DNA from 2 places in the Ochrobactrum teleogrylli genome. Region 2 is predicted to be linked to the other one. Evidence: riboswitches for the same ligand, from Rfam matches in the RefSeq annotation. Region 2 holds a riboswitch; the other holds the start of a gene.

Region 1 (4,411 bases), 700 kb from region 2:
CAAGCTCGGCCATTTCCAGATTGACGCCCAGCCGAAGCGTACCGGAATCCGGCGCAAGTTTGTCAGTCAGAAGCGAAAGCAGCGTGGTTTTTCCGGCACCGTTCGGTCCAACCAGACCGATCCGGTCGCCCCGCTGCACGCGGGTCGAAAAATCCTTGACCAGCACGCGGTCGCCATAGGCCTTGTTCAGCCCCTTGGCCTCGATCACCAGCTTGCCGGATTCCTTGGAATCACTGGCGGTCAGAACCGCCGTGCCTTGCGCCTTGCGGTGGTTGCGGAAATCGGCGCGCATGGAATGCAGTTCGCCAAGGCGGCGCATATTGCGCTTGCGGCGCGCCGTCACGCCATAGCGCAGCCAGTGCTCTTCACGGGCAATCTGGCGGCCAAGCTTGTGATGATCGCGCTCTTCCTCTTCCAGAACCTTGTCGCGCCATTCCTCGAAATGACCGAATCCCTGCTCCAGACGGCGTGTGATACCACGGTCAAGCCAGACGGTCGCGCGGCTGACATTTTCCAGAAAGCGACGGTCATGCGAGATCAGAACGATAGCCGAACGGATCTGGCGCAACTCGCCTTCCAGCCATTCGATCGTCGTCAGATCGAGATGGTTGGTCGGCTCGTCCAGCAAAAGCACATCAGGCTGCGGCGCGATCACACGCGCCAGCGCTGCGCGGCGCGCTTCGCCACCTGAAAGATGATCCGGATTTTCTTCGCCGGTCAGGCCCAGATGCTCCAAAAGATAGGTCACGCGATGCGGATCGTCGGTCGGTCCGAGCCCTGCTTCGACATAGGCGCGCACGCTGGCAAAACCGTCCATGTCCGGCACCTGCGGCAGATAGCGAATGGTCGCGCCCGGATGCTTGAACACTTCGCCCGAGGTCGGCTCGACCATGCCTGCGGCGATCTTCAACAACGTGGATTTGCCAGAACCATTGCGCCCGACCAGCGCGATGCGGTCGCCCTCGCTCACCGAAAGGCTCGCATCCTCCAGAAGCGGCGTGCCGCCGAAGGTGAGCTTGATCTGGTCTAGACGAAGGAGCGGTGGTGCCATGGTTCTTCTGAGGCTTTCTGGGCGGTTCGCGCGATGGGCTTTGAAATTCCGCCCTGCTTGTCCGCGACAAAAGCCGTTCTGTCAAATGGATCGATAGGAAAGAGGCATGAAAAACAAACAGGCCGGGTTTCCCCGGCCTGCCGTGATTGGTTTTCAAGCCTAAGCTGGCTCAAGCTCTGCGAGCTTGCCGAGCTTAGTGGCGCGAACTTATTGGCAACGCGCTTCGTAGATGCGGCCGTAATTGTCACGATAGCGGCAGTACTGCACGCCATTGCGCGACTGGGCAGCGCCCACCAGCGTACCGGCGACAGCGCCGATCGCTGCACCCGTGAGAGCGCCACGGCCATTGCCGCCAATTGCACCACCGGCGAGAGCGCCGATTGCTGCACCGCCAACGCCGTAACCAGCCGTACGCTGTTCGTTGGTCGTGCAGGCTGCTGTTGACAAAGCGAGCACCCCGGCAACCGCAATCATGGAAAGACGTGATTTCATCAAACAATCTCCTGTCAAAGTTGACATTTCAGGTGCCGATTTTGCGTCCCCAATTTCGGCGTTAGCGAATTTACCCGCTTGCTGCATTTGAAATACGTTTCGCTATCGAGCGTCAAGCCTTTTCAATCGGTAAGGTTAGCGGCACACTGTTGGCGTGTTCAGAACTTAAGTTTGCGACAAGTATCGCTAAGCCAGAACGCACAGTAATACGAAGTGTTCCACGCACTATATTGGAAACAGTCCACGAAGAACCAAAAGGCAAGGTCACGTTGTCTAACGGCCACTCGGCATTTGTGATTGAAAGTCCGTCCAAAGCCGAGAAACTGATGACGCTGAACAGCGTACCATCTGGAAAATCATAGGCAAATTCGCCGGATGTCACCGGCCAGGCTTCTTCCGCACCGCTGGAAAGAAAGACGTTCCGCCCCTTTTCCGCCTGCGCCGTCGCCATGGTGAGATGCAGAAGCGTGTGATCGGTGCGCTGTCCGCCGAAAGCGCCGCACAAAATGGCGCGCGTTGCGCCACGGGCAAACGCTTCCTCGAAAGCCAGTTCGCCGTCCGTCATGTCCTTGGCGCGGGGAAATGTCTTTTGCGGCACATGCGCATATTGTTCAACGAGCGCTTGTGGCGTCGAATCGAAATCGCCAAGCCAAAGTTCTGGCTCGACGCCCAATGCCGCCGCATGACGAATGCCGCCGTCGGCGGCAAGAATGCGCGCGCCAGCTATCTGCTGCCGCAGCCGTTCGGTTACGGCGAGATCGCCGCCGAGAAGGATGACGAATGTGCTCATAAGTCGCTCATATCATGGGCGAATCGTAGCCGGAAGTCCGTTGTGCCCGACTTGTCGATGGTTTTGCCTCTCTTGCCCTTCACGGCCTGACATATTAATGTCGCAACGCTCTAACGGGGTGCCATCGGCGCAAGCAGATGGCTGAGAGGCTTTTCAAAAAGCCAACCCGCCGAACCTGATCCGGTTTGCACCGGCGGAGGGATTAGATGCTGCTCTGCGGCACGATCCCGAAAAGTTGCAGCTTCAAGTTCCAACCTTTCGGTGATGATTGTGTTCCTGAACCCAAGCGGCGCTATATCCTTTTAACTTGATGAAAGGACGTGCCGTTATGCGGCTGTTATCTTTGCTGGCCTTCTCTTTCGCGGCAGCGGTAAGCCTTACGCCCGCAGCGCAGGCGAAAGACAAGCTCACCATCTACACCTATGACAGTTTCATTTCCGAATGGGGCCCCGGTCCCAAGGTGAAGGAAAGCTTCGAGAAGGATTGCGACTGCGAGATCAACTGGGTTGCTTCCGCCGATGGCGTAGCGCTGCTCAACCGGCTGAAGCTTGAAGGCGGCAACACCAAGGCCGATATCGTGCTGGGTCTCGACACCAATCTGACCACGGAAGCGCGCGCCAGCGGCTACTTTGCGCCAAGCGGCATCGATCTTGGCAATGTCAGCGTGCCGGGCGGCTTCAAGGACGATATTTTCGTACCCTATGACTATGGCTATTTCGCCGTCGTCTATGATTCGGAAAAGCTGCCCAATCCGCCCAAGAGCCTGAAAGAACTGGTCGAAGGCGACCCGTCGCAGAAGCTCGTGCTTCAGGACCCGCGCACCTCGACGCCCGGCCTCGGCATGCTGTTGTGGATTAAGTCCGTCTATGGCGATCAGGCGGACGACGCCTGGCAGAAGCTGCAAAAGCGCATTCTCACCGTCACGCCGGGCTGGTCGGAAGCCTATGGTCTCTTCACCAAGGGTGAAGCGCCGATGGTACTCTCTTATACCAGTTCGCCCGCCTATCATGTCATCGCGGAGAAGACGGATCGCTACAAGGCGTTGGCCTTTCCGGAAGGCAATTATCTGCAGATCGAACTGGCCGCCCAGACGACGACCGGCGCCAAGAACCCGCTGGCGCAGAAATTCCTCTCCTTCATGACCGGCCCCGGCTTTCAGGATGTGATTCCCGAAACCAACTGGATGTTCCCGGCAGGCAAGACCTCGACGCCGTTGCCCGCCGCATTCGACGCTTTGCCGAAACCGGAAAAGACCCTGCTCATTCCATCCGACGAGGTTGCGAAGAACCGCAAGGCCTGGGTCGATGAATGGCTGGCAGCCACCAGCAAATGATAAACGCTCCGGCAAGCAAAGCTACGCACCCCACCCCCGCGATGAAACCCATCGCGGGGGCTTTGGCGTTGGCTTTCCTTGCCGTGCTGGCCGGTGGTGCGCTCGTCGCACTTGCCTTTGAGGCCAGCGGCGGCTTCGATGCCGCCGCAAATTTCGATGCCTATCTCTGGCGAACCGCCCGTTTCACCATCACACAAGCCATCGCATCCAGCCTGCTTTCGGTCGCCTTCGCGATCCCCGTTGCCCGCGCCCTCCATTCGGAAGCGCATTTTCCCGGACGCGGCCTTATCCTGCGGCTTTTCGCTCTGCCGCTCGCACTGCCTGCCCTCGTCGCTGTGCTGGGTGTGACCAGTATTTATGGCCGCAACGGCCTCATCGCCCATATATCAGACACTGTGGGATACCCTTTCCAGCCGGATATCTATGGCATTACCGGCATTTTGATCGCGCATGTGTTCTTCAACATGCCGCTGGCAGTGCGGCTCATCCTCGCCGCCTATGAATCGATACCCGCCGATTACTGGAAACTCGCGGCCCAGCTTGGCATGGGCAACCGCGCCCGTTTCCGGCTGATCGAGTGGCCCGTCATCCGCCGCAGCCTGCCCGGTATGGCGGGGTTGATCTTCATGCTCTGCGTGACGAGCTTCACCACCGTGCTGACGCTCGGCGGTGGCCCGCGCGCCACAACGCTGGAAGTGGCGATCTATCAAAGCCTGCATTTCGATTTCGACCCGGCGCGTGCGGT
Region 2 (4,411 bases):
GCGCTCGGGATGACGCCAGCGGATCAGCGCTTCGAAGCCGGAAATCAGTCCGCTATCCAGATTGAAGATCGGCTGGTAATGCAGTTCGAACTGTTCGGACAGCAAGGCCTGACGCAGCTCGCTCGTCATGATGTGGCGTTTTTCGGCGGCCAGACGCAGCGAATGCTGGTAGAAATGGAATGTGCGCCTGCCGCCTGATTTCGACGCATTGAGCGCCAGATCGGCATTGCGCATCAGCACGTCGGAATTGTCGCCATGCAGCGGCGCCTGCGCGATGCCCATGCTGCAGGTGACGAATTCTGAATTGTCACCCAGCCGGAACGGTTCCTGAAAGGCCGAAAGCACCCGGTCTGCAAACATGGCGATCTGGCCGACGGTGCCGCTGCGATAGATGACGGCGAATTCGTCGCCACCAAGCCGCGCGATGAACTGGTCGGACGTGGTAATCTGGCGCAAACGCTCGGCAACCTGTTGCAAAAGCTGGTCGCCCGCCTGATGGCCGATATTGTCGTTGATGCTCTTGAAGTGATCGATATCGATACAAAACAGTGCAAAAGGCTCCGCATCGCCCCGCTTTTTTAGCAATTCCTCCACATGATGGGAGAAAGCGGCGCGGTTGGGCAGGCGCGTCAGACTGTCATGCATGGCGATATGGGCCATGCGTTCCTCGATTTCGCGCCGTTCGGTGACATCTTCGATCAGGCCGATCAGATAACGCGGCGTGCCGCCCTCAACCGGCGGAATGGAACTCTTGATGACACGCAGAATGCGCTGCGTTCCGTCGTCATGTTGGGACTTATACTCGACGCTGAGCGCCTCGCCCTTGCTCATCACCTGACGATCCTGCTGCGCATATTGGCGGCGTTCAAGATCCGACATCAGCTGCGCATCGGTGAAGCCGACAACCGCATCGACCGACTTGCCGCTCGCCCGCGACGCCGCCTGATTATAGAGGACATAGCGGCCATCATCCTGCATGTCCTTGATGAACACGCCGAGCGGCAGATTGCTGACGAGGCTGTCGAGCAGCGACTGGGCATGGATCGCCTGCCGGTTGGCCTTGGCCAGTTCGGTCCGGTCCTGCACGATGGCGAGGATCGCTTCCCTGCCATCGAACTGCACCTCACGTCCATAGGTCAGTACTTCGATGATTTCGCCATCGGCGCGCCGGTGCTGCCAGCGCTCCGGGCGCTCCAGATCGCTGCGATCCCGGACAGCGCTCAGCATGCGCTCGCGCTCGGTATGCGGACGAATATCGAGGACAGTCATGCCGGGCAGTTCATCGGGCGTGTAGCCGTAAAGCGCATAGGCGGCATCATTCATGATGATGAAGCCCAATGTTTGCGGATCATAGACCCACATCGGCGTTGGATGGGTGGTAAACAGAATACGGAAATCCTGCTGGGGCGTGCTCGCCATGGAGCTTCCCGCCTGTACCGGACCGGCTTTCCGCTTCGCCATTATAAATCCCTTGCCCCAAGCCGACACATGCCGTCGTTCTAATTAGCCAACAAAACCTCTCACTGGAACATCATATTCCGCATGTGTTCATGAGACAGGCTCACAAACAGACAAGCGGGGACCGCCACCCAGACACACTTCCCCGCAAATAGATTACGACCAATGGTTTTAACAAACCATATATGAAAAACAGGCTCATATAAGTTTTTTCTGATGATGGCGTTTTCATCGCGCCCAATCACAGTGCAAGACACGGGACAACACTGTTTCCCGACCAGCGAAGACATTGCTTGACCACTCAAAACTTCCGGCCTATGCCTATGGACGCAAAATTCGTTGGGGTGCCTTGCAAGAGGCTGAGAGGCGCGTTCTCGCGTTAACCCATTGAACCTGATCCGGGTAATACCTGCGTAGGGAACGGAGTTTGACGCGTCGCGGACGGGGTTCATTCCCCACAGGAGCTTACGCTCCATAAAGGTTCATGGCGTCTCATCTTTCCGTTCGGAATGAGAGACGACACGATGAACCAGAAACATAGTTTCTCCCGAACCAAAACCAACAATGGCCAGATGCGGTCTGTGCCCATCTGTGTAACCATTGCCGGTTCCGACAGCGGTGGCGGCGCTGGCATTCAGGCCGACCTCAAGACATTTTCCGCACTTGGCGTTTATGGCGCAAGCGTCATTGCCGCTGTGACCGTGCAGAACACCTGCACGGTAAGCGCGGTGCACGATATCCCGCCCGCTATCGTCGCAGGGCAGATCGACGCCGTTTTCAGCGATCTCGATGTTGCGGCAGTGAAGATCGGCATGGTTTCCGTGCCTGAAACCATCGACGCCATCGCGCGCGGCCTTGCGCATTTTTCCGGTCCCGTCGTTGTTGATCCGGTGATGGTGGCAAAGTCGGGCGACCGGCTTTTGAGCGAAAACGCCACAGCGCTTCTGCGCCAGAAACTGGTGCCGCTGGCCACGCTTTTGACGCCCAACCGGCCAGAAGCGGCCTGCCTGCTTGGTTGCGGCCTGGCGCTTGATGATGAAGACGCCGAACAACAGGGCCGCGCATTGCTCGAACTCGGCGCGAAAGCCGTTCTGATGAAGGGCGGCCACGCGGAAGGCGAAACATGCGTCGATCTGCTGGTGCGCCCCGATCAGCCGACGCTGCGGGTTGAAGCACCGCGTATCTTGACCGGTAACACCCATGGCACAGGCTGCACGCTCTCCTCGGCCATAGCCGCAGAGCTTGCCAAAAACCTGCCGCTGGAGAAAGCCGTTCTGAACGCGCATACCTATCTGCAAGGGGCAATCCGCGCCGCCGACACATTGAAGATCGGACACGGCCACGGGCCAGTGCATCATTTCCATGACCTCTGGACAATCCGGGCGGAGGAGATTGCGTGATGCGCGTCACCATCATCGGAGCGGGTGTCGCCGGTCTTGCCACCGCCGCCGAGTTCACCGATCAGGGCCATGCCGTCACGGTGATGGCCCGCAGCCCGCAGATCGGTTCCGATTGCTGTTCGTGGTTGGCAGGCGGCATGCTGGCGCCATGGTGCGAGGGCGAAAGCGCCGAAGAGCCTGTGGTGCGGCTCGGGCAGGAATCCATCGGCTGGTGGGAAAAACACGTTTCCGGCGTCAAGCGCGAAGGCACACTGGTTCTGTCGCACAATCGCGACGCCAGCGAGTTGCGCCGTTTCGCCCGCCGGACGGAAGCCTTCGACACAATCGATCATGAACGCATCAATGCACTGGAACCTGATCTGGCCGGGCGTTTCCGGCAGGGCCTGTTCTTCGCGCGCGAAGGGCATCTCGATCCGCGCAAGACACTCGTTGAGCTGGCCGGAAACCTGCAACGAAAGGGTGTCGTCTTTCACCTCAATACGGACGCAGATGAAGCGAAGATCGACGCGGATATCGTGGTGGATGCACGCGGTCTTAGCGCCCGCGATGTGCTGCCGGATCTGCGCGGCGTCAAGGGTGAGATGCTGGTCGTCCGCTCGCGTGACATCAACCTTTCGCGGCCCGTGCGCCTGCTGCATCCGCGCATTCCGCTCTACATCGTGCCGCGCGGCGACGGTGTGCACATGATCGGCGCGACGATGATCGAAAGCGATCAGCGCAGTGGCATCAGCGTGCGCTCGACATTGGAGCTTTTGAGCGCGGCTTACGCCCTCCATCCGGCCTTCGGCGAAGCGGAGATTCTCGAAACCGGCGTCGATGCGCGCCCCGCCTTTCCCGACAATCTGCCCCGCGTAAGGCGACGCGGCAAAACCATCTATGTCAACGGGCTTTATCGCCACGGCTTCCTGCTCTCGCCGGCGATAGCGCGGATGGCGGTTGCGAGCGCGACCACGCCCGAAACCAAGCCCGAATTTGTGGAGGACTATGCATGACGATCGTGCTGAACGGTGAAGTCATCACCACGGCAGCAGCCAATCTGGCGGCGCTGCTCGCCGAAATCGAACTGGACGAAGCGGTGGTCGCAACCGCGCTGAATGGTGAATTCGTGGCCAGCGATGAGCGCGCAACCGCGATCTTGTCGCCTGGCGACCGCATCGAAGTTCTGGCCCCGATGCAGGGAGGCTGAGATGCTCGAATTCTACGGAAAAACGTTTGAAAGCCACCTGCTGCTCGGCACGGCGCAATATCCATCGCCCGCTGTTCTTGCAGATGCGGTGCGCGCCTCGCGGGCCGGAATCGTCACCGTGTCGCTGCGCCGTGAAAGCGGCGATGCGCGCGCCGGACAGGACTTCTGGGCGCTGATCCGCGAACTGGGCGTGGCCGTTCTGCCCAATACGGCAGGCTGCCACACGCCGCGTGAAGCGGTGACCACGGCCAAGATGGCGCGCGAAATCTTCGGCACCAACTGGATCAAGCTGGAGGTGATCGGCGACCACGACACATTGCAGCCCGACCCGTTCGGCTTGGTGGAAGCCGCGCGCATTCTCTGCGAC

What was found. A riboswitch is a leader RNA that binds a small molecule or an ion and turns the genes downstream of it on or off. The one in region 2 is predicted to bind thiamine pyrophosphate.
Region 1: linked by a shared signal. The riboswitch ahead of thiB (thiamine ABC transporter substrate binding subunit) and the one ahead of thiD (bifunctional hydroxymethylpyrimidine kinase/phosphomethylpyrimidine kinase) in region 2 are both predicted to bind thiamine pyrophosphate.

Annotation. Positions count from the first base shown of each region.
Region 1 covers NZ_JBBHKQ010000001.1:3,385,295-3,389,705, reverse strand. The annotation lists gene WIX40_RS15810 (ABC-F family ATP-binding cassette domain-containing protein) at 1-1,051, opposite strand, end outside; gene WIX40_RS15805 (YMGG-like glycine zipper-containing protein) at 1,259-1,543, opposite strand; gene WIX40_RS15800 (thiamine diphosphokinase) at 1,656-2,333, opposite strand; TPP riboswitch at 2,438-2,552, shown strand; gene thiB (thiamine ABC transporter substrate binding subunit) at 2,662-3,666, shown strand; gene thiP (thiamine/thiamine pyrophosphate ABC transporter permease ThiP) at 3,642-4,411, shown strand, end outside.
Region 2 covers NZ_JBBHKQ010000001.1:2,681,540-2,685,950, forward strand. The annotation lists gene WIX40_RS12605 (putative bifunctional diguanylate cyclase/phosphodiesterase) at 1-1,461, opposite strand, end outside; TPP riboswitch at 1,789-1,895, shown strand; gene thiD (bifunctional hydroxymethylpyrimidine kinase/phosphomethylpyrimidine kinase) at 1,983-2,858, shown strand; gene thiO (glycine oxidase ThiO) at 2,858-3,850, shown strand; gene thiS (sulfur carrier protein ThiS) at 3,847-4,044, shown strand; gene WIX40_RS12625 (thiazole synthase) at 4,046-4,411, shown strand, end outside.